One region of the Wansuia hejianensis genome, then DNA from elsewhere that is predicted to be linked to it. Evidence: predicted binding sites of a transcription regulator. Region 1 holds the regulator's gene; each other region holds the start of a gene.

What was found. The regulator Rex, encoded in region 1, represses fermentation and respiration genes when NADH is low (regulators of the CRP and FNR family bind a similar motif). The targets are predictions, from matches to a motif close to ATTGTTAANTANTTAACAAT.
Region 2: a site for Rex is predicted at 3,985-4,004, ahead of asrA (anaerobic sulfite reductase subunit AsrA). Genes of this name have one in related genera too.
Region 3: a site for Rex is predicted at 3,456-3,475, ahead of pckA (phosphoenolpyruvate carboxykinase (ATP)). Genes of this name have one in related genera too.
Region 4: a site for Rex is predicted at 4,787-4,806, ahead of H9Q79_RS07060 (L-lactate dehydrogenase). Genes of this name have one in related genera too.

The regions. Positions count from the first base shown of each region.
Region 1 is NZ_CP060635.1:954,405-962,312, reverse strand. It holds gene H9Q79_RS04380 (NAD(P)H-hydrate dehydratase) at 1-1,392, opposite strand, end outside; gene H9Q79_RS04375 (redox-sensing transcriptional repressor Rex) at 1,462-2,118, opposite strand; gene H9Q79_RS04370 (ABC-F family ATP-binding cassette domain-containing protein) at 2,286-4,202, shown strand; gene H9Q79_RS04365 (glycogen debranching protein) at 4,211-6,301, opposite strand; gene H9Q79_RS04360 (ABC transporter ATP-binding protein) at 6,316-7,908, opposite strand, start outside.
Region 2 is NZ_CP060635.1:3,471,855-3,479,762, reverse strand. It holds gene H9Q79_RS15930 (MATE family efflux transporter) at 93-1,460, shown strand; gene H9Q79_RS15925 (TetR/AcrR family transcriptional regulator) at 1,653-2,225, shown strand; gene H9Q79_RS15920 (DUF1330 domain-containing protein) at 2,309-2,599, shown strand; gene H9Q79_RS15915 (MBL fold metallo-hydrolase) at 2,603-3,454, shown strand; gene asrA (anaerobic sulfite reductase subunit AsrA) at 4,036-5,058, shown strand; partial or broken gene H9Q79_RS18575 (anaerobic sulfite reductase subunit AsrB) at 5,045-5,316, shown strand; gene H9Q79_RS18705 (ferredoxin-like domain-containing protein) at 5,472-5,663, shown strand; gene H9Q79_RS18700 (hypothetical protein) at 5,685-5,957, shown strand; gene H9Q79_RS15895 (ABC transporter ATP-binding protein) at 6,192-7,908, shown strand, end outside.
Region 3 is NZ_CP060635.1:1,754,257-1,762,164, forward strand. It holds gene H9Q79_RS08070 (cation:proton antiporter) at 1-896, opposite strand, end outside; gene H9Q79_RS08075 (TetR/AcrR family transcriptional regulator) at 896-1,507, opposite strand; gene pckA (phosphoenolpyruvate carboxykinase (ATP)) at 1,801-3,399, opposite strand; gene H9Q79_RS08085 (LysR family transcriptional regulator) at 3,564-4,445, shown strand; gene H9Q79_RS08090 (signal peptidase II) at 4,442-4,900, opposite strand; gene H9Q79_RS08095 (zinc ribbon domain-containing protein) at 4,897-5,625, opposite strand; gene clpX (ATP-dependent Clp protease ATP-binding subunit ClpX) at 5,642-7,072, opposite strand; gene H9Q79_RS08105 (S1C family serine protease) at 7,311-7,908, opposite strand, start outside.
Region 4 is NZ_CP060635.1:1,532,507-1,540,414, forward strand. It holds gene H9Q79_RS07040 (DUF362 domain-containing protein) at 1-75, opposite strand, end outside; gene H9Q79_RS07045 (uroporphyrinogen decarboxylase family protein) at 323-1,510, opposite strand; gene H9Q79_RS07050 (AraC family transcriptional regulator) at 1,593-2,525, opposite strand; gene H9Q79_RS07055 (NAD(P)-dependent malic enzyme) at 2,579-3,751, opposite strand; gene H9Q79_RS07060 (L-lactate dehydrogenase) at 3,777-4,721, opposite strand; gene H9Q79_RS07065 (helix-turn-helix domain-containing protein) at 4,990-5,313, shown strand; gene H9Q79_RS07070 (lactonase family protein) at 5,432-6,493, opposite strand; gene H9Q79_RS07075 (GNAT family N-acetyltransferase) at 6,695-7,591, opposite strand; gene H9Q79_RS07080 (RluA family pseudouridine synthase) at 7,761-7,908, shown strand, end outside.

The DNA of each region.
Region 1 (7,908 bases):
GTGTACATACGCTGCCAGAGCCGCGGGCGGAACCGGAAGCTGAGGATACTGCGCCGCCAGCCCCGCTGCAATCCCGGAGAGCACATCTCCGCTGCCGGCCGTAGCAAGACCGCTGTTGCCGCTCAGGTTCAGGTAACATCTGCCGTCAGGCAGCGCCGTCACACTGCGCGCATCCTTCAGTATACAGGTCACCTGATGAAGTGTGGCAAATCTGCGGGCAGTTTCTATCAGATCCTTTTTTACCACTTCTGGCGTTGTTCCCATAAGCCGGCACATTTCTCCCACATGAGGAGTTATGATGCAGGGAGCTTTCAGAGCATTCCACAGCTCTTTTTTCGATGCCAGCAGATTAAGCGCATCTGCATCTATAACACAGGGAAGTTCATTTCTGTCAAGGAAATAAGCCAAAAGTCTTCCGGCGAACTCAGAGGTTCCCAGCCCCGGTCCGATTACAACAGAGTCGGCCCATTCCAGGTCACGGTTAAATTCCTGGAGGTTCCAGGCCGATTCCCGGTAGGTGGATATCAGCGCTTCCGGCAGAAGCACTGACAGGGGAAGGCGGTTGGCCTCAGGCGTATAGATTTTTACCATTCCGATCCCGGTCATGAGCGCGGCACGGGCAGCCAGATATGCGGCTCCGCACATTCTGTCCGATCCGGCAATTACCAGCAGCTTACGGAATGTGCCCTTATTGCCGGACGGATCCCTGGCCGGAAGGCAGGAAAGATCCGATGGCTCCAGACAATACAGTCCCGGCCCGCCTTCTGGTCCGGATCCCACCGGGATGCCGATATCCCTGACAACCACCGTACCCGCACAGGCAGCTCCCGGGTAGAGATACAGACCTGTCTTGCCCCGTGCGAAAGTGACCGTCAGGTCCGCCCGTGCCGCCGTTCCCATGATTTCCCCCGTGTCCGTATGTATCCCGGACGGGATGTCCACGGAAACCACAGTCCCTCCTGAGCTGTTGATTCCGTCGATTATCTCCCGGTATGTCCCTGCAACCGGACGGCGCAGGCCGATGCCAAAGATTGCATCTATGATAACAGTATATTCAGAAGGCCTGAAACTATTAATGAAAGTTACAGGATAATTTTCCGCTATCCGGATCTGCTGTTTGAGCTGCTCACTGTATTTTTCCGGGTTCCCTGTCAGACAGACAGCTGGCCGCCAGCCCCGTTCACATAAAATACGGGCTGCGGCAACCCCGTCTCCGCCGTTATTACCCGTTCCGCAGACCACGCAGACACGGCTCAGATCCAGCCCCCTGCCAGTCATCTCTTCCACTACCGCCAGCGCGGCCCTCTCCATCAGGACCATCGATGGGAGACCCATCGCCATCGCTGACTGGTCCGCCTGCCGCATCTGTTCCGCACTGAGAATTCTTCTCATTCCGTATGATTCCTCCTTTCTCCTGTGCAAAATAAAGGCAGAAGCCCTTGGACGGCTCTGCCTCTGTTGTTATTTATTCGTCTTATGCTTTTCTTCATAGCTGGTCAGATTATAGGAAAGCCGCATCAGGCTCTCGGACAGATGTACGTTCTCCACGATGACGTCGCGGGGCAGGACCAGATTCAAATCCGTATGGGCGAAATTCCAGATCGCCCGTATCCCGTATTCTACCAGAAGCTGGGCCATCTCTTTGGCTCTGGACTTCGGAAGGGTCAACGTAGCGATCTCTACTTTATTTTCTTTGATAAATTCCGGGAGCTCGTCCACCATGCGGATGGGAATTCCTCTGACTGTCACACCCTGCAGGACCGGATTCACATCGAACAGCCCAACCGTCCTGAAGCCGCTCCGCTCGAAGGAGGCGTAATTCGCCAGCGCCTGTCCGAGATTTCCCGCTCCGATAATCACCATGTTGTGTATTCTGTTCAGGCCAAGGATCTTGCCGATTTCATCATGAAGGTACCGTACATTATATCCGTAGCCCTGTTGTCCGAATCCGCCGAAATTATTCAGATCCTGACGGATCTGTGACGCAGTAACTTTCATCCGTTCACTGAGTTCTCCGGACGAGATTCTCTCCACACCGGCTTCCAATAACTCCCCAAGGTATCTGTAATACCTCGGAAGCCGCTTGATAACGGCTTTTGAAATACCCTTTTCGCTCACTACTCCTATTCCTCCTGTCCAGGTATTTGCTGCCCGACTCTTCGATCCACTAATTCTTTTACCATTATATCTATTTGACAGAAGATTGTCAAAGATTTCTTCTGTTTTTCTTGTCTATTTTCGTTTTTTCTGTATAATAAGTACTGAAAACAATGTGGAGGTGTAATATGGTACTGGCCTGTCAAAATATCAATAAGGCATTTGCAGCCACGGAAATTCTCCGTGATGTATCTTTTCATATAGAGGAACACGAAAAAGCCGCCCTCATTGGCGTCAACGGAGCAGGAAAGACCACTCTGCTGAAAATAATCATGGGAGAAATACAGCCCGATTCCGGCCAGGTGATCCTGGCTAAGGGGAAAACCATCGGATATCTGGCGCAGCATCAGGACATCAGCGGCGACCGGACCATCTACGAAGTGGTACTGGAGGCAAAGCAGGACATTCTGGATATGGAACGCAAGATGCGCGTTCTGGAGATACAGATGAAAAATGCGGACCCCGGAGAGCTGGATGGACTGATGGCTTCCTACACCCGGCTGACCCACACCTTTGAACTGGCCAATGGATACGCCTGCCAGAGCGAAGTGACAGGCGTACTCAAGGGGCTTGGTTTCCCAGAAGAGGATTTCCACCGGGAGCTGGACACCCTCTCCGGAGGGCAGAAAACCAGAGTGGCTCTCGGCCGCCTGCTCCTGACCAAACCAGATGTGCTTCTGCTGGATGAGCCTACCAATCACCTGGATATGGAATCCATCTCCTGGCTGGAAACGTATCTGATGAATTATCCCGGCGCGGTCCTGATTGTCTCTCATGACCGCTATTTTCTGGACCGCATCGTCACGAAGGTCATTGAAATAGAAAACGGAAAATCCTTAATGTTTCCCGGAAATTATACAGTCTACAGTGAGAAAAAGGCGGTGATCCGCCGGGCGGAATACAACGCCTATCTGAACCAGCAGCAGGAAATACGCCGCCAGGAAGAGGTAATTACAAAGCTGCGCTCCTTCAACAGGGAAAAATCGATCCGAAGGGCAGAGAGCAGGGAAAAGCTGCTGGATAAGATTGAAGTTCTGGATAAGCCCGCCATTCCCCAGGCGGACATGCGCATTCACCTGACGCCAAGGATCATCAGCGGCAATGACGTGCTGACAGTCAGAGGGCTGTCAAAAGCCTACTCCGGCGTATCCCTGTTTGAAAACCAGGATTTTGAGATACACAGGGGTGAACGTGTCGCCATCATCGGCAGCAACGGGACAGGAAAGACTACCATACTGAAAATTATTAACGGCCTTGTGGAGGCAGACCATGGGAGCATTGCGCTGGGTTCAAAAGTACATATCGGATACTATGACCAGGAGCATCAGGTACTGCATATGGATAAGACGATATTTGAGGAGATCTCTGATACCTATCCTTCGATGACCCAGACGCAGATACGGAATGTGCTGGCCGCATTTCTCTTTACCGGTGACGAAGTATTCCAGCCGATCCGCACACTGAGCGGCGGAGAACGGGGCCGGGTTTCCCTGGCCAAGCTCATGCTTTCAGAGGCTAATTTTCTCATACTGGATGAGCCCACCAACCATCTGGATATCGTATCCAAGGAAATCCTGGAGGAAGCTCTGAGAAAATATGCGGGAACGGTCCTGTATGTCAGCCATGACCGTTATTTCATCAACCAGACCGCTACCCGCATCCTGGAACTGACCGGCCAGACCCTGATTAACTATATCGGAAATTACGATTACTATCAGGAAAAGAAGGAAGAACTGACCCGCGCCTACGTCTCTTCCGCCGTCTCCGGACCGGAGGCTGAAGAACAGTCCGCATCTTCCGCCCAGATGGACTGGAAAACGCGCAAAGAGGAGCAGGCGCGGCTCCGCAAGAGAGAAAACGACCTGAAGAAGCTGGAAACCCTTATCTCGGAGCTGGAAACCCGGGATAAGGAAATTGACGAGGAATTTAATCTGCCGGAAACCGGAACCGATCTCCCTCGCTGCCAGGAGCTTTCCCATGAAAAAGCGGAAATTGCCGGGCAGCTGGAACAGCTCTATGACCAATGGGCTGAACTGGCAGAGTAAGCTGAAACCTATTCTGCCACGAATACTGCGGCAGACCGCGGCCCTATCATCATGCTTTTACCGTCAAAGGGCGTATCCGGCTGAAAAGAGTCTTCACAGAAGGTATGAAGCTTCAGCCGCCAGCCGCAGCCATTTGGAGCCTCCGGAAGCTCCTGCCTGTGAGGCTCCCAGTGAGCATTGACGGCCAGCAGCACCAGATCATCCTTCTGCCCACCTTTCTGTCTCCCGGCAAACAGCACGCCGATCTGCCGGGTAAACGGGTCCGTCTCCCTGTTCCACGCAGTTCCGTTGTGCAGCGACAGATCCGGCCAGCCGCACCGGGCAGGCGCAGTCTTGCCGCGCAGCACAGGATGCTCCTTTCTGAAAGCAATCAGCCGCGCCACGAATTGCTGAAATGTCCGGTATTGCTCCAGACGCGACCAGTCCAACCAGGAAATTTCATTGTCCTGGCAGTATGCGTTATTATTGCCGTACTGTGTGTTGCAGAATTCGTCGCCGGACAGGAACATAGCTGCCCCGTGGCTGCACAGAAGAACGGTAAATGCGTTTTTCCTCAGACGTTCCCGGAGGGCGAGAATCTCCGGAGCTTCCGTCTCGCCCTCAGCGCCGCAGTTCCAGCTGTGATTGTCCCAGGCCCCGTCAGTATTCTCCCATCCGTTCGCCTCATTGTGTTTTTCATTATAGGCGTACAGGTCATATAATGTAAACCCGTCGTGACAGGTAAGAAAATTCACAGAAGCGTTCTGCCGCCTGTCCGGCGGATACAGATCCTGCGAACCGCAGATGCGCTCAATGGCCGCAGCTGCGGTGTTTTCATCCCCTTTGAGAAAGCGCCGTACATCATCCCGGTATTTCCCGTTCCATTCCGCCCACCGGTTCCAGGACGGGAACGACCCCACCTGGTACAGGCCGCCCGCGTCCCAGGCCTCAGCAATCAGTTTTACCTGGCCCAGGATAGGGTCAAATGCCAGACTTTCCAACAGCGGAGGCTTTGACAGCGGGCTGCCGTTCTCGTCTCTTCCCAGAATCGAAGCCAGATCAAACCGGAAGCCATCGACTCTGTATTCAATCACCCAGTGCCGGAGACAGTCCAGTATAAACTGGCGGACCACCGGATGGTTGCAGTTCAGAGTGTTCCCGACGCCGGAAAAGTTATAATACCTGCCATCCGGCGTGAGCATGTAGTAAATTTGATTATCAATTCCCTTGAAAGAGAAGAATGGGCCCCGTTCATCGCCCTCCGCCGTATGGTTCAGGACGACATCCAGGATTACCTCAATGCCGTGCGCGTTAAATTCCCGTATCAGCTGTTTCAGCTCCGTCCCTTCCCGGTTATATTCAACAGCGGCCGTATAGCTGGTATTAGGCGCGAAAAAGCAGACTGTATTGTAACCCCAGTAATTCAGCAGCTGTCTCCCATCCACAATGCGTTCGTCAGCCGTCTCGTCAAATTCAAAAATGGGCATCAGCTCTACGGCATTAACTCCCAGCTCCAGAAGATAAGGCAGTTTCTCCATGAGCCCGGCAAAAGTCCCTCCATGCTTCACGCCGGAGGATGGGTGCTTTGTATAACCTCTCACATGTGTCTCATAGATGACCATATCCTGAAAAGGGATTTTTGAATCACAAAAACCGCTCCAATCAAAGGAATCCTGCACAACACGGGCATGATAGGCTTTTCCCTGTTCCTTCCGGCAGCCCCAGACGCTCTGGCCGGTAACCGCCCGGGCATAGGGATCCAGAAGGAACTCCGTCCGGTCGAAGAGCAGCCCCCTGGCCGGATCATGCGGCCCATCCATCCGGTAAGCATATTCAAACTCCCGGATATCCAGGCCAAACACAATCATGGAATAGGTGTGTCCGATTCTGCAGTCCTCCGGAAAGGGCAGCACTGCGAATGGCTCACAGGCCGCCCTGTGAAACAGGCATAATTCACAGGAGTCCGCTCCGCAGGAAGATATGGTAAAGCTGACGCCTCCCGGCACAATCACCGCCCCATTCTCCCGGAACAGGCCCGGCCGGATGCGGAAGCCCCCGACCTCCCCTGTAGCTCCCGGAGCCTGGGAGATATTTTCACAGCCTTCTGCACGATAACTCATATACCACCATCCTTTCAGCTCAGTTCAAACAGGCCGTTATACAGCTGGTAATAACGTCCTTTGGCGGCCAGAAGCTCTTCATGGCTGCCGCGTTCCACAATCTGTCCGTTCTCCAGAACCATGATCGCATCAGCGTTACGGACCGTACTCAGACGGTGGGCGATGACAAAGACTGTACGTCCCTCCATCAGCCGGTCCATCCCCTTTTCAATCAGAGCCTCCGTACGGGTATCTATGGAAGAAGTCGCCTCATCGAGAATCAGGACGGGAGGATCTGCCACAGCCGCCCTGGCTATGGCCAAAAGCTGCCTCTGTCCCTGGGACAAGTTGGCGCCGTCCGCTTTCACGAGCGTATCATAGCCCTGGGGCAGCCGGCAGATAAAAGAATCCGCGTTGGCAATCCGGGCTGCCTGACGGATCTCATCGTCTGTGGCATCCAGCTTTCCGAATCGGATGTTATCCGCTATTGTTCCGGTAAACAGATGGGTATCCTGAAGCACAATCCCCAGAGAATGACGCAGGGCATCCTTGCGCATTTCGTTGACGTTGATCCCATCGTAGGTGATGCTACCCCCCTGTACATCGTAAAAACGGTTGATGAGATTGGTAATCGTGGTTTTCCCGGCTCCTGTGGACCCTACAAATGCAATTTTTTGTCCGGGCTTCGCGTACAGGCTGATGTCTTTTAAAATGGGATGCCCGGGCTCATAGCCGAATTCTACGTTCTGGAACCTGACGTCTCCCCTGAGAGGAACCAGTTTCCCATCTGCCCTGCGCCAGGCCCAGCGCCCGGTTTTCCGGCTGCAAGGCGACAATTCACCATTTTTTTCTTCCACATTGATGAGGTCTACCTGTCCGTTGTCGCTTTCCGGCTCCAGATTCATCACCTCGAACACCCGCTCCGCGCCTGCCAGAGCTGCCAGCAGGAAATTACTCTGCTGTGTAAACTGGTTGATCGGGAGGGCCGACTGCCGGACAAACACCAGATAACTGGCCAGGCTGCCCACGTCTGTGAGGCCCCGGAGGGCCATGATCCCTCCCAGGACGGCGACAATGGCATAGTTGATATAGGAAATACTCACCACGGCAGGAATCATCGTAGCGGCATAGCTCTGCGCGCCCGTCCCAGCCTTTCTGAGAGCTTCATTTTTAGCCCTGAAAGTCTCCAGGCTGGCTGCCTCATGATTGAAAACCTTAACGACTTTCTGCCCGTTCACCATCTCTTCGATATAGCCGTCCAGATCTCCCAGGCTCTCCTGCTGGCGGGTATAATACTTCTTACTTCTCTGGCCGCTGAATTTGATGTATAAAAACATGGCCGCATAGCATATCACCACAATCAGCGACAGCCTCCAGTTGAGGATGAACAGAATGAGGAGCGTGCCCACCATCTGTATAAAGCTCTGAATCACCATGGCAAAGCTGTTATTCAGGGCATCGGAGATCGTATCCACATCATTGGTAAAATAGCTCATCACATCCCCGTGACGCCGGGTGTCAAAGAACTTGAGCGGCAGGCCCTGAAGGTGTGAGAACAGGTCTCTCCGTATGTCGAACAGCACCCGCTGGGCAGCCTTTACCATAATCTGCGTATAGCCATAAGCGGA
Region 2 (7,908 bases), 1.4 Mb from region 1:
GCATGATTATACTGTTTCTAGTGCCTGAGCACAATCTGTCATGTCAGATACATCAATTTATCCAGGAGTTTACACAGATCATGCAGCAAAAGATAAAACATACCAATGATTTCGGCAATGACCCGATTCCTTCCTTAGTCCTGCGCCTGTCTGTTCCCTTCATGTTCGCGCAGTTTGTGAATGTTCTGTACAGCATTGTGGACAGAATCTATATCGGCAATATCCCCGGGTCCGGGAGCGTCGCTCTGGCAGGGGCGGGGGTGTGCGCACCTATCATTACGCTCCTCTCTTCCTTTGGCACCCTGGTGGGTATCGGGGGTTCTATTCTGTTCTCCATGAGGCTGGGGCAGGACAATAAACGGCAGGCGCGGCTGATTCTCGGCAACTGTTTCAGCGTACTGCTGATCTTTTCTGCCGTTCTGACACTGGTGTTTCTGCTCACTAAGGGATATCTTCTGAGCTGGTTCGGGGCCAGCCAGACTACGTACCCTTACGCCGATACCTACCTGACCATCTATACCTGCGGGACCTTTTTTGCCCTGCTTTCCATCGGTATGAATTATTTTATCACTGCCCAGGGATTTCCCCTTCTGGGTATGGCTACAACCCTGATCGGCGCAGTCCTGAATATTTTGCTGGACCCGCTGTTTATCTTCGTGTTTCATATGAATATAGCGGGGGCGGCCGTTGCCACAGTGCTGTCGCAGCTGGCCTCCTGCGTCTTTGTTCTGCTGGTGCTTCTCCGGAAACGCATGCCTATTCGTCTCTGCCTTCTGCGGCCGGCCGGACGGCTGCTTGGGCAAATTATGGGCCTGGGCTTTTCCCCGTTCCTGATCCTGGCGACCGACAGTATCATCATCATTGCTATGAATGCGGCCCTGCAGTATCACGGAGGCCCCGGATATGGAGATACTCTCATCACCTGCGCCACAATTGTACAGAGCTACATGATGCTGATTACATCACCCATGTTGGGAATTACCGGTGGAAGCCAGCCGCTGATCAGCTTTAACCTGGGGGCCGGAAAACAGGACCGCATCTGCAGGATTATCCGCTGTGTCCTGCTGCTGTGCATCTGTTTTACATCTGTGATGTTCCTGCTGTCCAGGATACTGCCTTCAGCCTTTGCCCGTATCTTCACGGCGAATCCGGAATACATACAGCTGTCTGTCTGGGGCATCCACGTATTTACAATGATGATCATTCCTCTGTCGCTCCAGTACACATTCGTGGATTCACTGACAGCCCTGGGGATGACAAAGCTCTCCCTGACTTTGTCTCTGTTCCGTAAAACACTGTATCTCCTGGCCGCCTGCCTCCTGCCCTTCGCCTTTGATCCATCTGGCTCCTTCTATGCGGAACCTGTCGCAGACGGCACAGGCGCATTCCTTTCTACGGCAGTTTATCTGTTTATCTATTTTAAATATCTGAGAAAACCGGGAAGCCTCCAGTCCATATGAAACCATCTTTCTGCGCGTCTCAGAACCTTACAGCACAGCAGGCAGTTGCCAGATCGAAGCGACAGCCACAGGATAGCCACAGAAAACCCGAAATACTTGGTTCAACAGTAACCCAATTCTAACGGGATATACATTGACATCTGATGTATAGAGCGCTATAATGCAAGTATTCACTTGCGCCAGGAGAAAACAATGTTTGATGAGACACAGGCAAAAATCATACAAGCCACTATGAATCTGGTCATGGAAAAAGGTTATTCTTCCACAACCACCAAAGATATAGCCCTTCATGCCGGTATCAATGAATGTACTATTTTCCGCAAATTTCACGGAAAAAAGGATATCGTACTTTCGGCCATGCAGCTTCCAGAATGGAATCCCGGGCTGGAGGAATCTGATTTTACCTGGTGCGGCGACCCGGAAAGTGATCTTGTCTCCTTCGCCGAGACCTATATGCGCCATGTAACACCGCGGATGGTAAAAGTCTCCATTGGCCTGCGCACCCCGGAGCTTTATCCCGATACCGCCGAAGGTATCCTGAAAGTTCCCTGTGTATTTAAGGCTGTCCTGCTGAGATATTTTCAGTCTATGCTTGTAAAAGGGAACATCAGGAATACGGACTGCGAGTCTATGTCCATGGCTTTTCTATCCATGTGCTTTGGTTTTGTATTTTTTAGAGCTTCTTTTGGGGAAAAGCTGTCAGCCCTTCCGGAAAAGCAGTATATATCTGAAAGTGTACGGATTTTTTTAAAAGGCATCGGTTAATGCACAATCCTGGTGCCTTTGTTTTTGCCCGCAACGCAAGTGTTTACTTGCATCCACATCTGTTAACCAAAAAGGAGGGTATTATGGTTTATTTTATTGCAGCTATCATGATTGATCCACAGAAAGGTGCCGGAGAATATGAAGGCTACATCCGAAGAGTAAAGCCTGTTGTGGAACGGTATGGAGGCCGCTATCTCCTCAGATCAGAAAAAATCACGCCTCTTACCAGCCGCTGGGAACCTGACAGGATGATCGTGATTGAATGGGATTCCAGAGAGCAGCTGGAACTTTGCTTCAATTCGTCAGCTTACAGAAAAATCGCCGGGATGCGTGAAAACTCCGTAGACAGCCGGGCAGTGATTGTGGAGGGATGATAAATGGAACTATGCAGAAATATTCATCAGATACGGATTGATTTCCAGGTAACAGAGACTGTGAGCCGTTACGTGTTTATTTATCTGATTACCGGAAAAAACTGTTACCTCATAGATACAGGCACGGCCGGGAGTGAACATCAGATTGCCGCGTACATGACAGCCATCGGCCGGAGCATCCGGGAGATTAAAGCCATCCTGCTGACCCATTCTCATCCTGACCATATGGGAGGTGCAGCCGCAGTACAAAGGGCTTCCGGCTGTAATATATATGCTTCCTGCAGGGAACAAACCTGGATTGAAAACATAGACATACAATTCAGAGTACGCCCGGTTCCTAACTTTTACAAACTGCTGAAGGAACCGGCAGCCGTGGACCATCCGCTTAAGGATGGAGAGCAGATATGCCTTGAACCCGGCCTAACCTCCATAAGCCTGGAAACGCCCGGACATTCTCCGGGCTCCCTGACTTACCTCTTCAATGAAAAACACATTTTGTTCACCGGAGATGCCATACCGGCAAGAGATGATTTTCCGATATTTTCAGATCTGCCGAAAAGCCTCTCATCCCTCCATAAACTAAGCAGTCTTCCGGACATCCTGACCTGCTGCCCCGCGTGGGACAGAGTGTATCGCAGAGAAGAAATGAGCAGCAGAATCCGGCAAGCCGAAGCGCTCCTGCGCAGTCTGGATTCCTGCATTCAGACTGCGCTGGGAAGGGCAGATCTGAAGCCCGGTGAAGAAAAGCTGAATTATATCTGCGGATCTATGGGATGGAATCCGGCGCTCATAAACCCTTTGCTAAAAAAAGCCTTGCTGCATCAATGCAGAGCATTGCGCAATATTCAGAGATAACTCTTCTGGGGGGGGGGGTGGAATTTTTAAGCTATATTTATCATGACGGGAATCTCCATCGATACCAGGGCAATCAGCTTACTTTTTCTGCTGGAACTACAAACAGAAAAAAGGATGAATTTGGGAAACAATTCAGTTTTTCGGTTACTGCATCAGAATCAATTTCGATTAAACCATGCACAACACTTACACCTTTTAGGCATACTTATTACACCTTTTAGAACAACACAAACTATCCTTCCAACCTCCAAGGCATGCATTACGGAATACTGTTAAGTATACCACCAGAATCTATGACAGTCTATATCTATAGACATCTCACCTCATAAACGTGAAAATTCCTCTTTAGAAATGCAAACATTTTTATCAGCTTTTAAGATATTATAAAGAAGTGAAGAAAACTATGTAAATTACAAAATAAAACGATTTATTTCTAACAGCCAGATAAATCCCACTTTCAAAGGCATATGTTGCACAGGCAACGTTTATTCTCCACCTTTTGTGATATCTTTAGTACAACAGCAATCGGGGATGTTAAATATTTAACATCAAATTATCTAAGGATTTTGGGAGATGTAGCCATGGGTTTTATCACACAGCAGGAGCAGCCGGATGCTCTGCTTGAGCACTTGAGGGCTGATTATACCATTTATGCGCCTAAGCGCTATGTGGGCGGCGGTTCTTTTTCCGATACATACTGTGTTCGATATGGTGAGATACAGTCAGTGAACGAAATTATCTTTGATGAAAAATCGCAGTATTCTTTTAAAGAAGTCCTGCTACCGGTCTCGCAGACTCTGTTTTATTTCACAGAGCATGAGGTGAAGGAGGCGGATGCGCCCGTCAAAGGCGCTGTCATCTTTCTCCGAAGCTGTGATATTCACGCATTAAAACGGCTGGATGACATGTATCTTCATAACGGCCCGGAGGATTATTATTACAGGCGGCTCAGGGATCGCATTAAGCTGGTGTTAATGGGATGCGGGGATTCTTTTGAGAACTGCTTTTGTGTCAGCATGGACATAAATATTGCAGATCACTATGACCTGAGCACAGACGCCGTCGGCGGTCAATATTTTCTGGACAGCAAGGATTCTGAATGGTCACAGTTTCTTTGTGGATTAGGTATTCCTAAGCAGCCGGTGGTTCCCGCCCATGTGACTGAAAACACTGTAACACTTTCAATTCCTGACAATCTGGACTGCTCTGTGAGCGGCAGCAGTATATGGACGGAATACGACAGCCGCTGCATAAACTGCGGGCGGTGTAACTTTGTCTGCCCCACCTGCACCTGTTTTTCCATGCAGGATCTCTTTTACTCCGAAAATGCGAGAGCAGGTGAACGCCGGAGGGTATGGGCCTCCTGTATGGTAGATGGCTTTACGGATGTGGCCGGAGGCAGAAGTTACCGGAAGCAGAACGGGCAGCGCATGCGGTTCAAGGTTTTGCACAAGGTTCTGGATTATAAGCAGCGCAATGGCTATCACATGTGTGTGGGCTGTGGGCGATGCGACGATATCTGCCCGGAATATATTTCTTTTTCCAATTGTGTTAACCGGTTAGAAAACGCTATGAAGGAGGTATCCAGCCATGTTGCAGAATGATTACATACCCTTTTCCTCTGAAATAATGGACGTAATCCGCCATACGGCGATTGAATATACTTTCCGCATGTCCTGTAAAAGCGTCGTCAGACCCGGGCAGTTTTTGAGGTGTCTATTCCAAAGTATGGCGAAGCGCCTATCTCTGTCAGCGGTATCGGCGACGGCTACGTGGATCTGACGATCCGCAGGGTAGGGAAGGTGACAGATGAAGTTTTTGAACGCTACGTAGGCGATTCACTGTATCTGCGGGGGCCTTGGGAAATGCGGACACTGTAAAATAGGAAAGACTTATATCTGCCTGGACGGCCCGGTCTATAACTATTCTATTGGCAAAAATCTAATTGACTGAAAAGAGGTGAACGCTATGGATATAAATACAAAAAAATTAAAGAAAAACGCTTTCCGCATCCCGCATACGTGTTCCCGGCGGCCACCTGGACGCGAAGTATCTCGGAAAGATTCAGGAAATAGCCGAAACCTACGGGGACGGGACTGTGCACATCACCAACCGTCAGGGCTTTGAGATCCCGGGCATTCCCTTTGATAAAATGCCCGAGGTTAACGCCGCTCTCCAGCCGCTGATTGACGGCCTGGACCCGCAGTGAAAAAAATATTACCGCCTGACATTGTTCGAACGCAGCGGCAAGAAAAACCTGCGGCTGGGCGAAGACTTCATTAAATGGGCAGATGAAGACAGCATCATTAAAATTATTTTAAACACTTACGACTACGTGAAGGAATACATCGATCTCAGCGCTCCCGGCGGCAAAGAACATATCGGCTACATCGTTGACCGGACAGGATTTGAAGAATACAGAAGATGGGCGCTGCGCGGCGTAAAGCTGCCCGGCATCGCAGAGGTTTATACACCTGTTTACTGGAAGGGAGTGAAATACTAATTAAAAGCAAAGCACCAGATACAGCACATGATGAACAGAGGTAAATCAAAGGTGCCGATTCAGGAGGGCAGCCGAAATTAGTTTGTCTGCCCTTGTGAAAACTAAAACCTATTGATTTTTTCCAAACGGAAAAATATAACTTGACTCTCCCATAATAGGATACTTTATAATTGCTCCAAAGAGAGTATACCCGGCAGACTTCAACTAGCTAACAGGAGGAAAATATATTCAGCTATGATCAGACTTCTCAGATTTCTATCACCCTATAAAGGCAGAGCAGCCGCAATGCTTCTTCTGCTGTTCCTACAGGTACTGGGCACACTGTACATTCCCACCCTTACGGCGGATATCGTAAATAGAGGCATCGTAACGGGGGATCTGGATCACATCTGGAGGGTCGGCGGCTTCATGCTGCTGGCAGCCATTTTGACCGCAGGAGTCTCTGTCGCCGTCACCTATCTGACCACATGGATCTTCTCTATCATGGGAAGGGATATCCGGAATGCTCTGTTCCAGAAATCCCAGTCGCTGTCCCTGAATGAATTCAACCGATTCGGCACAGCGTCCATGATCACACGGTGTACCAATGACATCACCCAGATCCAGCAGGCGTATATGGCCGCCATTGAAATGCTTCTGCCCGCCCCGGTCATGACGGTGGCCGGGTTGATTCTGGCATTTTCCAAAGACACTCTGCTGGCATTCTCAATCATTGGAGCGATGCTGGTGGTCTGTCTGTTCGCCTTTCTGGTCAGCCGCAAAGCGCTGCCCATGTTTGCCAGACTTCAGTCCCTGTTGGACAGGTTCACCCGGGTTCTCCGCGAAAATCTCACAGGCATCCGGGTTATACGGGCTTTTAACCGCTCAGACAGTGAAAAAGAACGAGTGGATCAGACTTTCACCGATTATGCCGAAACTGCCATCCGGATCAATAAGATTTTTGCAGCAATGATGCCTGTGATCCTGATTATCATGAACTTCTGTACTTTACTCATCATAGGCGCCGGCGGGCAGCGGGTGGCCGCCGGACGGATGCAGATCGGCGATATCATGGCGCTGATCGAATACGCCATGCTGATCCTCTACTACCTGATCATGGGAATCATGGTGTTCATGATCTTTCCAAGAGCGCAGAGCTGTGCCAACAGGGTCAGCGAAGTCCTGTCCGTTCAACCTGAGGCGCCCGGAACTCCGCGGTCCCACAGGGACAGCAATGAGGCCGCCAGCCCGGCCCGGTTGGAGCTGTGCAATGTTACCTTCCAATATCAGGGAGCGGAGGAGCCTGTGTTGAACAATATCAGCTTTTCCGCCCATAAGGGCCAGACGACGGCAATTATTGGAGGCACCGGTTCCGGAAAGTCCACGGTCGCCAGCCTGATTCCCCGGTTCTACGACATCCAGAGCGGGACGATCCGTATTGACGGCCGCAACATCCGGCATATGCCGAAGCGGGAACTTCGGGATAAGATTGGCTATGTTCCTCAGAAAGCATTTCTGTTCAGCGGCACGATCCTGGATAATTTTCTCCACGGGAAGAAAGACGCCGGGATGGAGGAAATCCGTCACGCAGCCCAGGTCGCGCAGATCAGTGATTTCATCGACAGCCTGGAATCCGGTTATCAGACCTGCGTATCCCAGGGCGGCAGCAATTTTTCCGGCGGTCAGCGGCAGCGGCTCTCCATTGCCAGAGCACTCGTCAAACGGCCGGAAATCTATATTTTTGACGACAGCTTTTCCGCTCTTGATTTTAAGACAGACGCAAGGCTGCGGGCTGCTCTGAGGGAAGAGGTCCGGGACGCGGCCGTCATCCTGGTAGCCCAGCGGATCAGTACAATTATGGATGCGGACCAGATCGTCGTGCTCGATGAGGGCCGGGTCGCAGGAACAGGCACCCACAGAGAGCTGATGGAATCCTGCCAGGTCTACCAGCAGATTGCCCAGTCACAGCTCA
Region 3 (7,908 bases), 800 kb from region 1:
TGATAGTCCAGCGGCGCTCCCAGATTCAGTATGACAAATATCAGCGAAACACCGAGTATGGGGTTAAATTTTCCCATGAGCATATCCAGCCTTTCTTCTGAGATCATATTGGAAAAAACAGCCGAAAATGCCATTCCCAAGAGCATAAAGTTCAGTACAGGGCTGGGCAGCAGGCTATTCCCTATAAACCCGGCGCCAGAAGCCGCCAGAATCATCACTACCAAAAGAATCAGGCTGGTTCCCGGTCTTCTGTCCTTTTTCAGTACCCATCCCGCCACAGCTCCCACAGCACCACCGATCATCAACGGCAGCGCCACCACAAGAATAATCACATAGACCGGTAATTTTCCCGCGGACAGTTTACCTGCAATTACCGCAATTGTAGAAAAAAACACGACACAGCCGACAATATCATCCAGCGCCGCCATAGGAATTAACGTATCGGTCACAGGTCCCCTGGTCTTAAACTCTCTTACAATCGAAAGAGCAGGCGCAGGCGCCGTAGCTAATGCAATACCCCCAAAAACAAAAGCAAGATACACCGGAATCTCCATGAAATAAAAACCAATTCCAAACCCGAGTGACACCACGGCAAAGGTACAGAGGGATTGGGTGAGCGTAGTTATCACAATCGCTTTCCCAGACTTACGGATTTTTCTCCAGACAAGCTCTGTTCCAATCATCAGTCCTACCGCGCATTCCAGTATGTGGATAAAACTCTGGTACCAAAGCGCACTCATCAGTTCGTCACTCATCAAGGCGAGAGCATGCGGTCCCAAAATCATACCTGCAATCAGCCATCCCAAAATTGACGGCAGCCTCAGCTTAGCAATTAACTTTCCCGCCGCAAAGGCAAGCGCAAAGGAGGCCGCCAGCCGCAATATCATAAGATCCATCAGATTTCCCTCCTTTCAGCAACACCATAAAGCATAAATTCGATCATCTTGGACAGCTTCGCCTCATGGTCAGCCACCAAGAACCCAAAATCCTTACCGGCATACGCCGGGCTGCTGAAATAGCCGTTGAACATTTCCTGCATGATCTCATAGTATTCCATAGCATCGCCGCAGGTCACCCCTTCACGCAGGACCAGCCCTGAAATGGCGTTGCTATATACCTTCCTGTTAAACAGATCAAACTCTCTTTTCAATTTTTTTATTTCGTCCTTTAACTGTTCTGGCGGCTGTAATACCGCCTCAAAGAAAATGCGTGAAAAAAGAGGATGCCCGGAGAAATAATGAAAGCGGAATTCCATATACTTCTGCAAATCTATCTGCCCGCCCTGTTCCTTCAAATAATCGGTAACCTCAGTTAAACACTTTTCGACACAAATCAAATATAGCTCATCTTTACCTCCGAAATTATGGTAAAGCAATCCTTTTGAAATTCCATATTCATTACAGAGCGCATTGAGTGTAAAACCAGCATAACCCTTTATTCCAAATTCCTGTACCGCGGCTTTTATAATGCGCTCTTTTGTGAGTTCTGTTTTCTGCTCCTTCTTCACGTCAGCACCTTCTTCATATTATTGACCGATCAGTCCATTTATGTAATTCACATTATACTATTAATAGACCAATCAGTCAATAATAAGTTTTACTTTATAATCCCCAAATTTCAGTCTGTTCCTCCGGACACACACGGACATGCTCATTTCAGCCCTAATCTCCCCAATCATAAACGCCCGGAACACTTTATGCGCTGATATGAAGCTGCAGAGCATCCTTTCTTTACACTAATAAAAGAGCCTTGCTCTGCATAATGCAAAGCAAGGCTCCCTTCTGTTAATCTGATTTCTATTTATTCCCCTTTCGGGCCTGCCTCTGCGATGTTCTTCGGCATATTCGGATATTTCTTTGCGAAATTGTCCGCGAACATTTTAGCCAACTTCTTGGCGCTCACATCGTATGCCGCTTTGTCTTCCCATGTGTCTCTCGGGTTCATGATCTCGCTGGGAACGTTCGGGCAGCTCTGTGGTACATCCAAATTGAACGTATCATCATGCTTGTACTCTACTTTTTCCAGTTCGCCGTTCAGAGCCGCGGTAACCATCGCTCTGGTGAATTTCAGTTTCATACGGCTTCCCAGCTTGCCTTCGCCTGATGCGGGGCCGCCGGTCCATCCGGTATTGACCAGGTATACCTTTGTATTATATTTCTCAATTCTCTCACCCAGCATATTCGCATATACTGACGGGTCCATCGGCATGAAAGGCTCGCCAAACAGTGTGGAGAAGGTAGGCTGCGGCTCCTTAACACCTCGCTCGGTACCTGCCAGCTTGGAGGTGAAACCTGTAACAAAGTGATACATCGCAGCATTTTCATCCAGCCTGGCGATCGGAGGCAGTACGCCGAATGCGTCAGCGGTCAGGAAAATAACAACCTTCGGAATTCCGCCCACGCCCGGTATCGCCGCATTATCAATGTAATTCACCGGGTATCCTACACGGGTGTTCTCTGTGATGCTTCCGTCAAAGAAATCAAACTCGCGGGTCTCCGGATCCATAACCACATTCTCTACCAGACTTCCAAAACGGATAGCATTGTAGATCTCCGGCTCACCTTCAGGATCCAGATTAATGCATTTCGCATAACAGCCGCCTTCAAAGTTGAAGATGCCGTTATCCGACCAGCCGTGCTCATCATCACCGATCAGCTTCCTTGCCGGATCTGCGGACAGAGTTGTCTTACCGGTTCCGGAAAGTCCGAAGAAGACTGCGGTATCGCCGGTCTCCGGATCCATGTTGGCTGAACAGTGCATTGGCAGAACGCCGTGGTTCGGCATCAGATAGTTCATTACGGAGAATACACTCTTCTTAATCTCTCCTGCATACTGGGAACCGGCGATCAGCACCAGCTTCTGCTCGTAATCCACGAGAATTGCCGCTTCGCTGTGTACGCCGTCAGTATCCGGTACACATTTAAAGCCCGGAGCCGCGATGATCGTAAAATCAGCCTCTCCATATGCTGCAAGCTCTTCAGATGTCGGGCGGATCAGGAGCTGATGAATGAAAAGATTCTGGCTGGCCAGTTCATTAACAATGCGGAATTTCGTCGTGCATGCAGGGTCTGCGCCTGCCATACCGTCGAAGATAAAGATTTCACGATTCTGAAGATAGGCTACCATCTTCGCTCTGATCGCGTTAAATTTATCCTGAGAAATCGGACGGTTCACTTTTCCCCATGCGATGGAATCGTGGATCGTCGGGGTATCAACGATAAACTTGTCCTCCGGTGAACGTCCGGTATATTTGCCGGTGGTCACTACCAGGGCTCCAGTGTTGCTTAAAGTGCCTTCACCGCGGCGAAGTGCAGCTTCAGTAAGCTGTGCCGGGCTCAGATTGCGATAAACTGCGGTGGGGTTGATGATTCCTAATTTTTCCAGACCAAAAGTCTCCATTTGTATTACCTCCTGAGTTTTCTTTTATTGCTGTGCTTGATATAAAAATGACATTTCTTGTCACTTTATTCACAATGTATTATACTATCTCTTGATTATATAATAAAATAATATTATTATATGTTTAACATACATTTTTTTTATAATAGAAAGGATACATCCTTATGGCTGCCAATTTTGAATATTACAGGATCTTTTATTATGTCGCCAGATACAAAAGTTTCACAAAAGCAGCGACATTCCTCATGTCCAGCCAGCCGGCCATCTCCAGATGCATGAAAATCCTGGAGCATGAACTGGGCTGTATGCTCTTCATCCGCACTAAAAAAGGCGTCAGCCTCACGCCGGAAGGCGAAGCTCTCTACAACCACGTCAGTCTGGCCTGCGAAGAAATCTTCGCGGGTGAAGCAATTCTGAAAAACACCTCCGGACTCCAGGGCGGGGTCGTCCGCATCGGAACCAGTGAAACAGCCCTCCAGGTATTCCTTCTGGAAAGGCTGGAGCATTTCCATTCACTGTATCCGGATATCAAACTGCGGATCTCCAACAGCATCCCTCCGGAATCCAATAATGACCTGAAAAACGGCAGTATTGATTTCGCTGTGGTATCGACACCGACCGGCGCTTCCAAGCCTTTGGCCGAAACAGAACTCTGTCAATTACAGGATATCCTGATTGCAGGAAATCAATTCAAAGAATTGCAGGGGCGCACCTGGCATCTGGAAGAGCTGAAAAAATATCCTCTGATCTGCCTCGGCAAAGGCACCAAATCCTACAGCTTTTTTGAACGGCTCTATTCCTCCTATCACCTGGCTTTAACTCCCGATATTGAAGCGGCCTCCACAGACCTGATTCTTCCCATGGTCAAGCATAATTTCGGAATAGGCTTTCTTCCGGAAAGCTCAGCGGCGCCAGCCATCCAGGCGGGAGAAGTCTTCCAGATCGATCTCGCCGACCAAATTCCGCTCCGCAGCATCTGCCTCGTGGAAGACCCAAAGCACACTCTCAACCTGGCGGCGCGGCGGCTTCGTGAAATGCTGTTCTAGCCCTTCTTTTTATGCTTTCCGAAGCAAAACAATACTGTGCCAATGAATATACAGATATCAGACAGATTAAATACAACCCTCTTCAGCCGCTCCCATTTTACCTGGAAGCTGAAATAATCCGTCACATACCCCTGGTGGAACCTGTCATACCAGTTGCACATCGCACCCCCCAGAAGCAAGCTTAAGCCCGTCTTACGCCCCGCATTGCCTTTCCGGAATAATAGGCTGATAAAGTATACCAGTATTCCTCCAATCAGACCCAGAGTGCCTCTCCGGATCAGCAGCGGATGCTCTGACAGTCCGCCCATGGCAATACCACTGTTATGTACCTTCCGGATCAGGATTTTCCCTCCGAGAACAGATTTTTCCTCACCTTCCGGAAGATTCGCTTCCACATATTTTTTCAACAGCAGATCGCCTAAAAAGACACTCAGCATTATAATGATAAAAATCATAATTCATCCTCTTTTGCTTCTTCCGGGTTCTCCCTGGCCATTGCTTCATCAACAGAATCATCATCTGCTACGCCGGCCGCTCCGGTCATACTCTGCCCTTCATCCTGCCCGACGGTTTCCACAGCTTTTGGGGCTTCTGTCTCCATTTCTTCTCCGGCGCCTGCCCCAACAGCCTCCCCGGCCTGACATTCGTCCACCGGCCAGCCGGCGTCAGTATCTCCGCCGCCAGATTGATCCTCAAAAGGCTCACTCCTATTCACGTCTCCGCCGCCCTCTGTACCTGACGCTGCATCGTCTCCGGCATCTGGTTCGACATATTCCGACATATCCGGCTCCGCCTCCGCCGTATCTCCTCCGCCAATGGGCTCACCGCATTGCATACAGAAACGGGCATCCTGTGGGACACTGGCTCCGCAGGCAGGGCAAAGCTTATCTCCCCTTTTTGCGGCTATTTCCTCCCGGCAGGCGGCAATTTCATTCCGAATGGAACTGATTTCCTGACAGAGTTCTTTGATCTCAACAGAAAAACTTTCTCCGTTCACATTCTTCTGATAGATTATTTCTCCAATCCTTTTAAAATCTCCATTCATCTGCTGCTCTAAAGAGCTGACCTGGCCTCTGATCCTCTGAATCGAGATAAATTCATCTGTCTTCTTGGCAACTTTATCCGCCGTTTTAGAAATAGATTTTCCCAGGTTTCCGAAAAACCCTGATGCGTTTGCCATGTCTACAGCACCTCCTTTAGCCTAACGCGTCCAGCAGCGGAATTTCCTGGCCCCGCATCAGTATTCTGGGACCTCCCGTGTGCTCGATGTATTCCTTGGTAATTATAACCTCACCAATATTATCGTCCTTCGGTATTTCGTACATGATGTCCAGCATAAATTCCTCTATGATCGCCCGCAGCGCCCTCGCTCCGGTATCCTTTTCCAAAGCCTTTTTAGCGATCGCATGAAGAGCGCCATTGTCAAATACCAGCTTCACTTCATCCAGTTCCAGCAAACGCCGGTACTGCTTAAGAATAGCATTTTTCGGTTCCTGCAGGATCTTAACCAGCATATCCTCCGTCAGGCTTTCCAGGGAGAATACAATGGGAAGTCTGCCCAGAAATTCCGGAATCATTCCAAAGTTCCGCAGATCATCCACCGTTGCCTTCATCAGAATATTCTTGTCTTTATCATATTTATCCTTCAGATCTGCCTGGAATCCAATGGAAGACTTCTTATTCAGGCGTTCTTTGACGATCTCCGGCAATTCCGGGAATGCCCCGCCGCAGATAAAGAGAATATTCTTCGTATTCACCGTAGTGAGCGGAACCATGGCATTCTTGCTGTTGGCGCCCACCGGCACCTCTACTTCACTGCCTTCCAGAAGCTTCAGCATACCCTGCTGCACCGCTTCCCCGCTGACGTCTCTCTGGTTCGTATTCTTCTTCTTGGCTATCTTATCAATCTCATCAATAAAGATTATCCCGTGTTCTGCACGCTCCACATCATTATCTGCGGCTGCCAGCAGCTTGGATACGACACTCTCTATGTCATCCCCGATATAACCTGCTTCTGTCAGAGATGTGGCGTCTGTGATCGCGAGGGGCACATTCAGAAGCTTGGCAAGTGTCTGCACCAGATATGTCTTGCCGGAGCCTGTCGGCCCTATCATGAGCATGTTGGATTTCTCGATCTCTATATCTCCTGGCTCTGAAAGAATTCTCTTATAATGATTGTAAACAGCAACAGACATGACCTTTTTAGCTTTCTCCTGGCCGATTACATATTCATCCAGCTGTTCCTTAATCCTGTGGGGAGGCGGCACATCTTTCATGGTAAATTCTTTTTTGGGCGCCTTTTTCTCTTCCTTCCGCTTCTTGATCTTCTGCTGCGGGGGCACCTGGTTATTCAGCGCCGACAGATCAATCATGCTGATGTTCGGGGGCATGTTCTTCATCAGATCATTATAATTAATGTTGCTGTTCTGCATGGTATCAAAGCTTTTCTGCATACAGCCCATGCAAATATGGATCTTTCCGGGCAGTTCTACCATCTTTCCAGCCTTGCTCTCCGGACGGCGGCACATGAAACAGATTTTTTCATACTCGTCGTTATCATCTTTTTCTGTATCTTCAACAGAGAGTTCTTCTGTAATCTCTTCCCCTGTATCTTTTTCTTCCGACATATATCCTGCTTTCCTCTCTTTCCGTATATGTATGATTATATGCCAAAAGGGAGGAAGGAACAAGTAAAGTTTTTATGAATTACGCCATCCACCCTTTTATTCCTGCTGCCGTTCTTATCTGTATACAAAATCATGCCAGGATGCGTTTGGCAGGCAGCAGTCGCGTCTCACCTGTCAGGCATCCCGGCATGCTCAACTATAGAATCTCAGCCGGAAATTCATTTCCTATCATTTTCAGTTAGTTGCCGCCGTTCGGGAACAGCTGGCCATTGCCGGAGCCGCCTGATTCATTCTGCTGAGGCATATCGTCAGCAGATCCCAAAGTAACACTCAGTGTTTTCTCCTGGTATTCACCATCACTGGCGCGCTGCACAATAATTTCAACCTCTTCCCCGGCCGCATAATACTGTAAGACTTCCTTAAGACTTGCATAATTACTAATTTCTCTGCCGTCCATCTTTGTCAAAACATCGCCTTTTTTCACGCCGGCTTGATCTGCAGGGCCTCCTTCCACTACGGTCTTAAAGCATACGCCTGTTGGAACGTTATACATCTGTGAGGTTTCACTGGTAACATCCACACAGGTTACCCCCAGATATGCTGCCTGATCTTCACTGACCTTCTCACGGGTAGTCAGGCTCATCAGCTCTTCCAGAATGGGTTCGGCTTTGGAAATCGGAATCGCAAAACCAACGCCGTCAACAGTTGTTCCAGAAGAGGTCATAGAGCTCTTCGCTTCATTAATTCCAACCAGCTCACCCTTCATATTCAGCAGAGCACCGCCGCTGTTGCCGGAGTTAATGGCTGCATCTGTCTGAATCAGGCCAGTGGATGTA
Region 4 (7,908 bases), 580 kb from region 1:
GTCAAGCGCGTCTCCGGATATTCTTCCGCTTTTCCGGCATGAAAAAGAGCCTGCAAACAGCAGACTCTTTCTCATGTCATAGGAAAGTTCATCCTATGAAATAAAACCCTCCGAGGGATGCACAACACGATGTGGGCTTGTTCACTAAGCTCATTTCATTCGTTAAGTGAGCCAATGCCTCCGCGCTAAGGAAATATGGCCGCTGAGGCGGCCGCGCTCCGGTGCGGGAGTCCGGCAAGCCGGACTCTTTGTACAAGGATGGCGAGGGTGCTCTGAAATTCAGACCACCCTCAATGTATGAAAATTACTTGCAGGCTATTGTTTACAGATCAGCGCCGCACTGAGCCATGACATCTTTCAGACGCTCAATATAATATCTGTAATTTTCCAGGGACGCCGACGGCGGGACCTGGTGGTCCGCTCCGACGATATAACCGCCCTGACGCACGACCGGAAGGATCCGGTTAAATTCTTCGTCAATAGCTTCTTTTCCATCGGCGATGCGAAGCTTATTATAGCCTCCGATAAATTTCAAAGTGGGGAAGTTTTCTCTCACTTTTACGATATCCATGCCGGCATTCACATCCATCGGCAGGAATCCGTCTACGCCCGCGTCCATGAAGTTGGGTATCATCATCATGAAATCTCCGTCGGTATCCACAAACACATTACCGACGCCTCTCGCCTTGAGCATCGGGATCAGCTTCCTGTAGTAGGAGCCCACAAACTCGTCGAACATAGCCCCTGAAATCATCGGGCCGTTCTTTCCGCTCAGGTCTTCCATGATATATACGATATCCGGCTGAATGAGTTCGATCACCTTCATCAGCTTTGTCGTGTACACACCCAGCATGTAATCGCAGATATCGTGAAGCAACTCCGGATCTTCATAGAAGGAATACAGATGCTCTTCATCTCCCAGAAGCTCTCTGGGCACCCAGAAGAATCCTTCAATATTCAGGCGGATCGGGAAATCCCCGCGGTCATGCCGTTCCTTCAGCGGCAGATAGGCCGCTTCGATGGCCGCATCTGTAAAGTGTTTTTCAAGCTCAATATCACCGTGCTCCTTCATCCGCTTCCAGTCATCTTCTGTCGAGATGATCGGCTTATAGGGAATTTCGATCCCGTTAGGAAGCTTCCTGATATTCTGCCTGCCGAAAACGTCCTGCTTGATAATATGCTCGTCTGTCTCTTCGATGATTTTTTCTTCAAAACGGCGGAACGGAAGCACAAAATGCGCTCTCCTGACCGGGTCAAAACCCAGATACTGTTCATATTCCATGACGCCTTCGCCCCAGCTCACCGGCAGATACTTTTCCGGATTATCATTCTCATGCTTTCCTACGATATCATTGGTGATATCCTTCGCACCGTCGGCAATCTCTGCCGGAATGCCTTCCTGTTTATATCTCTGCGTGGTTAAAACCCAGGGATAAAACGTCTCCTCAATCGATCCTCTGTCCGGCTTCTGAAAATCCAGGGTCATCCGTTCTCTTTCTCTGTTTGTCATAAAAACACCTCCGCACAATTGTTCTTACGTTTCTATACGTCTATTATAGCAAATGTGCGGCGGAATTCTTTGGGCAGAACGGCTATTTTATAGGGGTATCCTGTACTTTTTGATCCTCTTCGTTCTCTGTAATTGTCATGTGGGTCTTTTTATACTGTTTGGGAGAGGTGCCTTTCTGTTTACGGAACAGGCCATAGAAATATTTCATATCCTGATACCCAACGTCATAGGCGATCTCCGTCACTGACCGGGAAGTGCTTTTCAGCAGCTCACAGGCCTTCTGAATGCGTATCGACTGAAGCATTGCCACCAGCGTGGTCCCTGTCACATCTTTAAAGATCCGGCTGAAATAGCTGGGGCTCAGATAATATTTGGATGCCAGATCTCCCACCTGGATCTCCCCGGCATAGTGCTCCTCCATATACTCAATGGTATTCTGCACCATCAGCCGGTTCAGAGCCGAAGGCCCCTGGCTGTCAGGCGAAAGCTTTCCCTGCTGCCGGAACACGCGGATCATCAGCTTGACCAGATCGGAACGGATCAGATGGATGTAGCCGATTTCCCGTTTCTCATATTCCTCAAACATTTCCTCAAATATCTGTTCGATTTCCTGGGACGGCGTCCCTGTTAGCTTCAGATAACCGTTCCGGCTGTCAAAGTTCCCGGCGCTCTGAATCAGATACCGGTAGATGAGCTGGACAAATTCATCATCCCTCCCCAAAGAACCCTCGATAAAATCCGGCTGAAAAATACAGTTATACACCAGAAGCTCCGTCTCTCTGTCTGCCTGGAACTCATGGACCGTGTTCTTTCCCAATATGAACAGATCTCCCTTGGCGATCCGGAATTCCTGGTCATTTACAGTATGAGAACCGCTTCCCGAAGCAATGTAGGCGATCTCTATGAAATCATGAAAATGCTTCGGGCGGTGATCCTCAACTACGGCCTTCTGTATGGTAATATCATACTTATCCCGCAGGTAATCTCCCGCATAGAGCTTTTCTAATCGTTTCATCGCTATTCCCCCGGTTCAGCGGTTCTCTTCCTGTGCTCTGTTAAATCAGACTGTTAAATTCTCGCGACTCCTGTCTTTTTCGCAGCCTCTGCCACTGCCTTCGCAACGGCCGGCGCCACCCGTTTGTCAAAAGGATTCGGTATAATATAATCGGGATTCAGGTCTTGTTCATCGATCAGACCCGCGATCGCATAGGCTGCCGCAACCTTCATCTCATCGTTGATATCCCTGGCTCTCACATCCAGCGTTCCGCGGAAGATTCCCGGGAAAGCCAGCACGTTGTTAATCTGGTTCGGGAAGTCGCTTCTTCCGGTTCCGATCACGGCCGCCCCTGCTTCCTTCGCCAGTTCCGGCATGATTTCCGGCACCGGATTCGCCATCGGGAAAAGAATCGGGTTCGGAGCCATGGTCTTTACCATCTCCGGAGTGACTGTTCCAGGCGCGGACACACCGATAAACACATCTGCTCCCACCAGCATATCAGCCAGGCTGCCTTTTTTCTTCTGGAGGTTGGAAATTTTCGCCATCTCCTGTTTCTCCGCATTCAGCCCTTCTCTTCCTTCATAAATTGCCCCGCTGCGGTCGCACATGATCACTTCCTTCAGCCCCAGGCTCACCAGCAGCTTGATGATCGCGATGCCTGCCGCGCCGGCGCCGGAGGTCACCACTTTAATATCAGACAGCTTCCTTCCCGTCAGCTTCAATGCGTTCAGCATGGCTGCCGTGGTTACGACTGCCGTTCCATGCTGATCATCATGGAAGATCGGGATGTCACAGCGCTCTTTCAGCTTTCTCTCTATTTCAAAGCATCTGGGGGCTGAAATATCCTCCAGATTGACGCCGCCGAAGCTGCCTGCCAGCATCGCAACAGTCTCCACAATGTCATCTACTTCTTTGCTTCTCACACAGAGAGGGAACGCATCCACTCCGCCGAATACCTTGAACAGGACACATTTCCCTTCCATGACCGGCATCCCGGCTTCCGGTCCGATATCTCCCAGGCCCAGTACGGCTGTTCCGTCAGTGACGACAGCCACCATATTGCCGCGGCGTGTATATTTATAAGAGAGATCCACATCCTCCGAAATCTTCAGACAGGGCTCTGCAACTCCCGGAGTGTAGGCAATGGATAAATCCTCCGGTGTCTCCAGCCTTGCGCGGCTGATCACCTCGATTTTCCCCTGCCATTTCTCATGTTCTTCCAATGCTTTCTGCTTTACGTCCATCTTTATTCTCCTTTTATTTGATGATTTATACAATTACATTTTCCTGGAACTCTTTCAGTGTCTTCACAGACAGCTCCATGGCCTCTTTTTCTTCCTCAGTCATCGGAAGTTCCAGAGTCTTCTCCACACCGTCCCAGCTGACAATACAGGGCATGGAAATCGCGACTCCCGCCCAGCTGCCGAATTCTTCACCCAGAACGTGTGCCACAGGAAGAATGGCGCTTTCATCCTTCATGATTCTCTCCACGATGTTAGACACCGCCATGGCTATTCCATAGAAGGTGGCCCCCTTCATCTGGATAACCTCTGCCCCGCCTTCCTTGGTACGTTTGGATATGGCCGCCTTGTCCAGGTTAACACCTACCTGGGCAGCATATTCATCGATTGGCACGCCGCCAATATTAGCAGCGCTCCAGACAGGCACCTGGCTGTCGCCATGCTCTCCCAGTATATATGCATTCACGTCTTCTATGTTAACCTTCAGAGCCTCACTGATAAAGTAGCGGAAGCGCGCCGTATCCAGCGAAGTCCCGCTCCCGATCACCCGGCCTGCCGGCAGTCCGGATTCCTCGGTCACCGCTGCCGTCGTAACGTCCGCCGGATTGGAAACCACCAAAATCAGGGGGTTTTTCGCGTGTTCCATGATACTTCTGGTAATGCTTCTCACAATTGAAACATTTGTCTTCGCCAGATCCAGCCGCGTCTGACCCGGTTTTCTCGCGATTCCGGCCGTGATGACAATCAGCTGCGCGTCCGCACATTCTTCATATCCGCCTTTGCGCACCCAGACCTGCTTAAAAAAGCTGGTGCCCTGGGCGATATCCAGCGCAGCTCCCTTTGCCCTGTCTTCGTTGAGGTCCACCAGCACAATATCATTCGCCTGTTTTCTCACCATCAGCGTGTACGCAATGGCCTCGCCTACGTTCCCAGCACCTACGACAACAATTTTGTTCTTGTGTGATTCTGTCATGTGTCTGCCCATTCCTTTCGTTCTACTCTATACACTCTTTACACGAAAATGTCTATACTTTTCCCATTGTCAAGAAAATAACAAACATTTTTTTAATCATACACTAATATGCATATTTTTTCAATATAAATTTGCAAATTTCTTTAATTTTTTAAGATTTCTTTTGAACCATAAGAATAAATCTCTCTTTAACATCTATTAGGAATTCATTTCCCCGTTACAATGGAATTAGAAAACAGCGATACTGCAGGAATGAGGTATATGACTTATGAGAGACACAGACGTAATTCAACACATCAAAAACCTTTGTACTGAAAGGCACTGGAGCTACTATCGCCTTGCCCAGGAAGCAGGTATTCCCTATTCTACAATCAGCAACATGATCCACAGAACGAATATCCCAACCATCCCGACTTTGCAGAAAATGTGCGACGGTTTCGGTATAACGCTTTCTGACTTTTTCCTGGACGAGGTGTCAGAGGTCCACCTGACACAACCCCAGCAGGAGGTGTTGGAGCTGTATGGACGGCTGAGCATAGAAGATAGAAAATTGTTTCTGGCTTACGGAAAAGGGTTAGGAAAAATTCAGTAATGAAGTACGGAGGACTTTCTTAAATGTAATAAAATCAGAAGCGCCGTTCCGGCAGCAGGGCAGTTTCGCTTGCCTGCTGCCGGAACGGCGCTTATCGTTAGATCTGGTATTGCCGTATTTAATATCCCATGGGGGTGATTAATATGCAGTTCGGTGTCTCAACCTTCATTGGCTTTCCCTTCATCACCAGCACTTTTTTCTCATAATCAATGGTAAAGGTAGTGATGGAATTGCTCTCATGGTTGACTACAGCAATGTGCTTGCCGTCCGGGAACAGGGCTATATCCTTGGGGTATTCGCCGCTGACCGGGAGGGCGAATTCCTTGTTCAGCATCCCTGTGGACGGATCAATCCGGAACATGGCAACCGTATTGTCCCCGGCCGTGGAAGTGAACAGATAATTGCCGTCTTCTGACAGACACATCCCTGAAGCCGCGTCATGCATCCTGTCCACATTGTCTGATGTGGTGCTGACGGTCTGAATTTTCTCAAACGCAGGGTTCTTGTCCTTGGAGCCGCACTGGTAAGTAAAGACGTCTACCGTATTGGACAGCTCATAGAGCAAATAGGCATATTTCCCGTCCGCGCTGAAACGGAGGAGACGGGGGCCTGACTCTCTCGCGCAACGGAGGATGTCCACCAGCGAAAGCCTGTTGTGCTCTGTGATCCTGTATACCTTCACCTGGTCAATCCCATTGTCCACCGCACAGAGAAACCTGTTGTCAGGAGTGGGAACCACACAGTTGACATGGGGGCGGAAATTCCGCTCTGCCACGCTGCCCAGACCCTTATGGAACACCCCGTCCATCACGCTGCCCAGACGGCCGTCCTGATGGGTGTGGACAACGGTTACCTTCCCGTCGTGGTATCCGGCAACAAACAGGTATTTACCCGTCTGGTCCACAGACAGATAGCATCCTCTCATCCCGTCAATGTCTACCTTGTTAATCAGCGTCAGATCGCCGTCGGCCTCCACGGCAAATACCGCAACTCCTTCATCTGCGATGGAATACAGGTATTTTCCGTTTAGTGAACGGCAGATGTGGGAAGAGTTGTTGATCGGAACGACCTTGCGTTCCTCAAGCGTCCCCTCTTCCAAGTTAATATCATAAAGATGAATGCCAATACTGCTTCCGTGGGTATAAGTGCCCACATATGCGACATATTTATTATCACTCATATCGGATGATCCTTTCCCTAAAATCTCTTCTGTCCCGCCGCAGCCCTGCCTCCTGCCGTTCTTCTCTTCCCGGCCGGACAGGCCTGAAGCTTCTTCCTGCCTCTCGTTACCTGAACATTATAACACGTTATTTTACCCTGGACAATGAATTTCCTGAAAATACATCGGCCCGCCTCCTGTGCCTGCCCTTCTGCCCTGCCTTCAGGCGTGGGTCATTGCCGGAAAGCAAATCTGCTCCCTGATCAGCATCTGCGCGTCCGGACCCATCAGAAATAAGGTGGACTGTTCTTCGTGATAGACTTCAGCCGTCAGCCCTTCTCTGTCTCTGACCGGAAAACGCAGTACATAGCCAGGCCTGTCTTCAGAAAGAACTGCCTCCAGTACTTTTTCCATGGGGATCTGCGGTCCGCAGTAGATATCCTCGAATCTGAGGCGTTTTTCCTCCCTGCTCAGCACGACCACAGCCTCCGGCTCTTCCAGATAATAGATTTTACCCTTCATCATGTCGTCGCCGTTTAAATAGAGTATGTTCATATTTTTCATCTGTATCCGGGAATAAGGATTTCCCCGGAAGGCCACGGAACGGAACAGCTCCTGATCCTCCCTGACATTCAGATCCAGCTTCCTCAGCCTTTTCCCGTGTTTTTTCCCTGTAAAAACGCCTGCCCACTGGGTCTCGTCCGCCTGCCGGAAGCCAAACTTAGGATAAAAGTCCACAACTGCGTTCTTGGCGAACAGATAGATCATATCACACCGCCCTTGCCATTCCTGAAATATCCGGTCCATCAATACTCTGATCAGCCCTCTGTTCCGGTACTCCAGATCTGTCATAACCGTGCCAATCAGCACATATTTCCTGGATTTCCCGTCCCAGATGAAATCCATGGTGCTGGCTGCGACATTAGCCACCGGACGTTCGCCGTCCAGCAGCGTATATGGGATGTATGTATCATCAAAATATCCGCCTTCAAACCAGGGAGTAAAATCCTGATGGAAAGCCTGATATGCCAGATCAATATATCCCTTCAGATAGCTTCCTTCCCATTTTCCCCTGATCAGCAGATTATATTCCTTTCCTCTTATCTCTATTTTCTCCATATATCCAGTTCCTCCTGTCTTTGCCGTTTGACTTCTAAACGCGCATGCCTTCCGGCCCACCTGTCCATTATAATGCCCTGATGCGGGACGCCGCAAGCCTTATTAGAAAAATCGGTTTGACTTTTTTCTTGATTCCCTATACCATGGTAAGGTACAGAAAGGATACCCTATGGAACGACTATTTTCTTACAGGATTTTACCGCCAGACGCCGGAAAGACAATTGAACAGTTTTTGAGGGCACAGGGCTTTTCCCATCACCTGCTGATTTCTCTGAAGCACTCGGAAAACGGGATCTGCCTGAACGGGAGCCGGATGT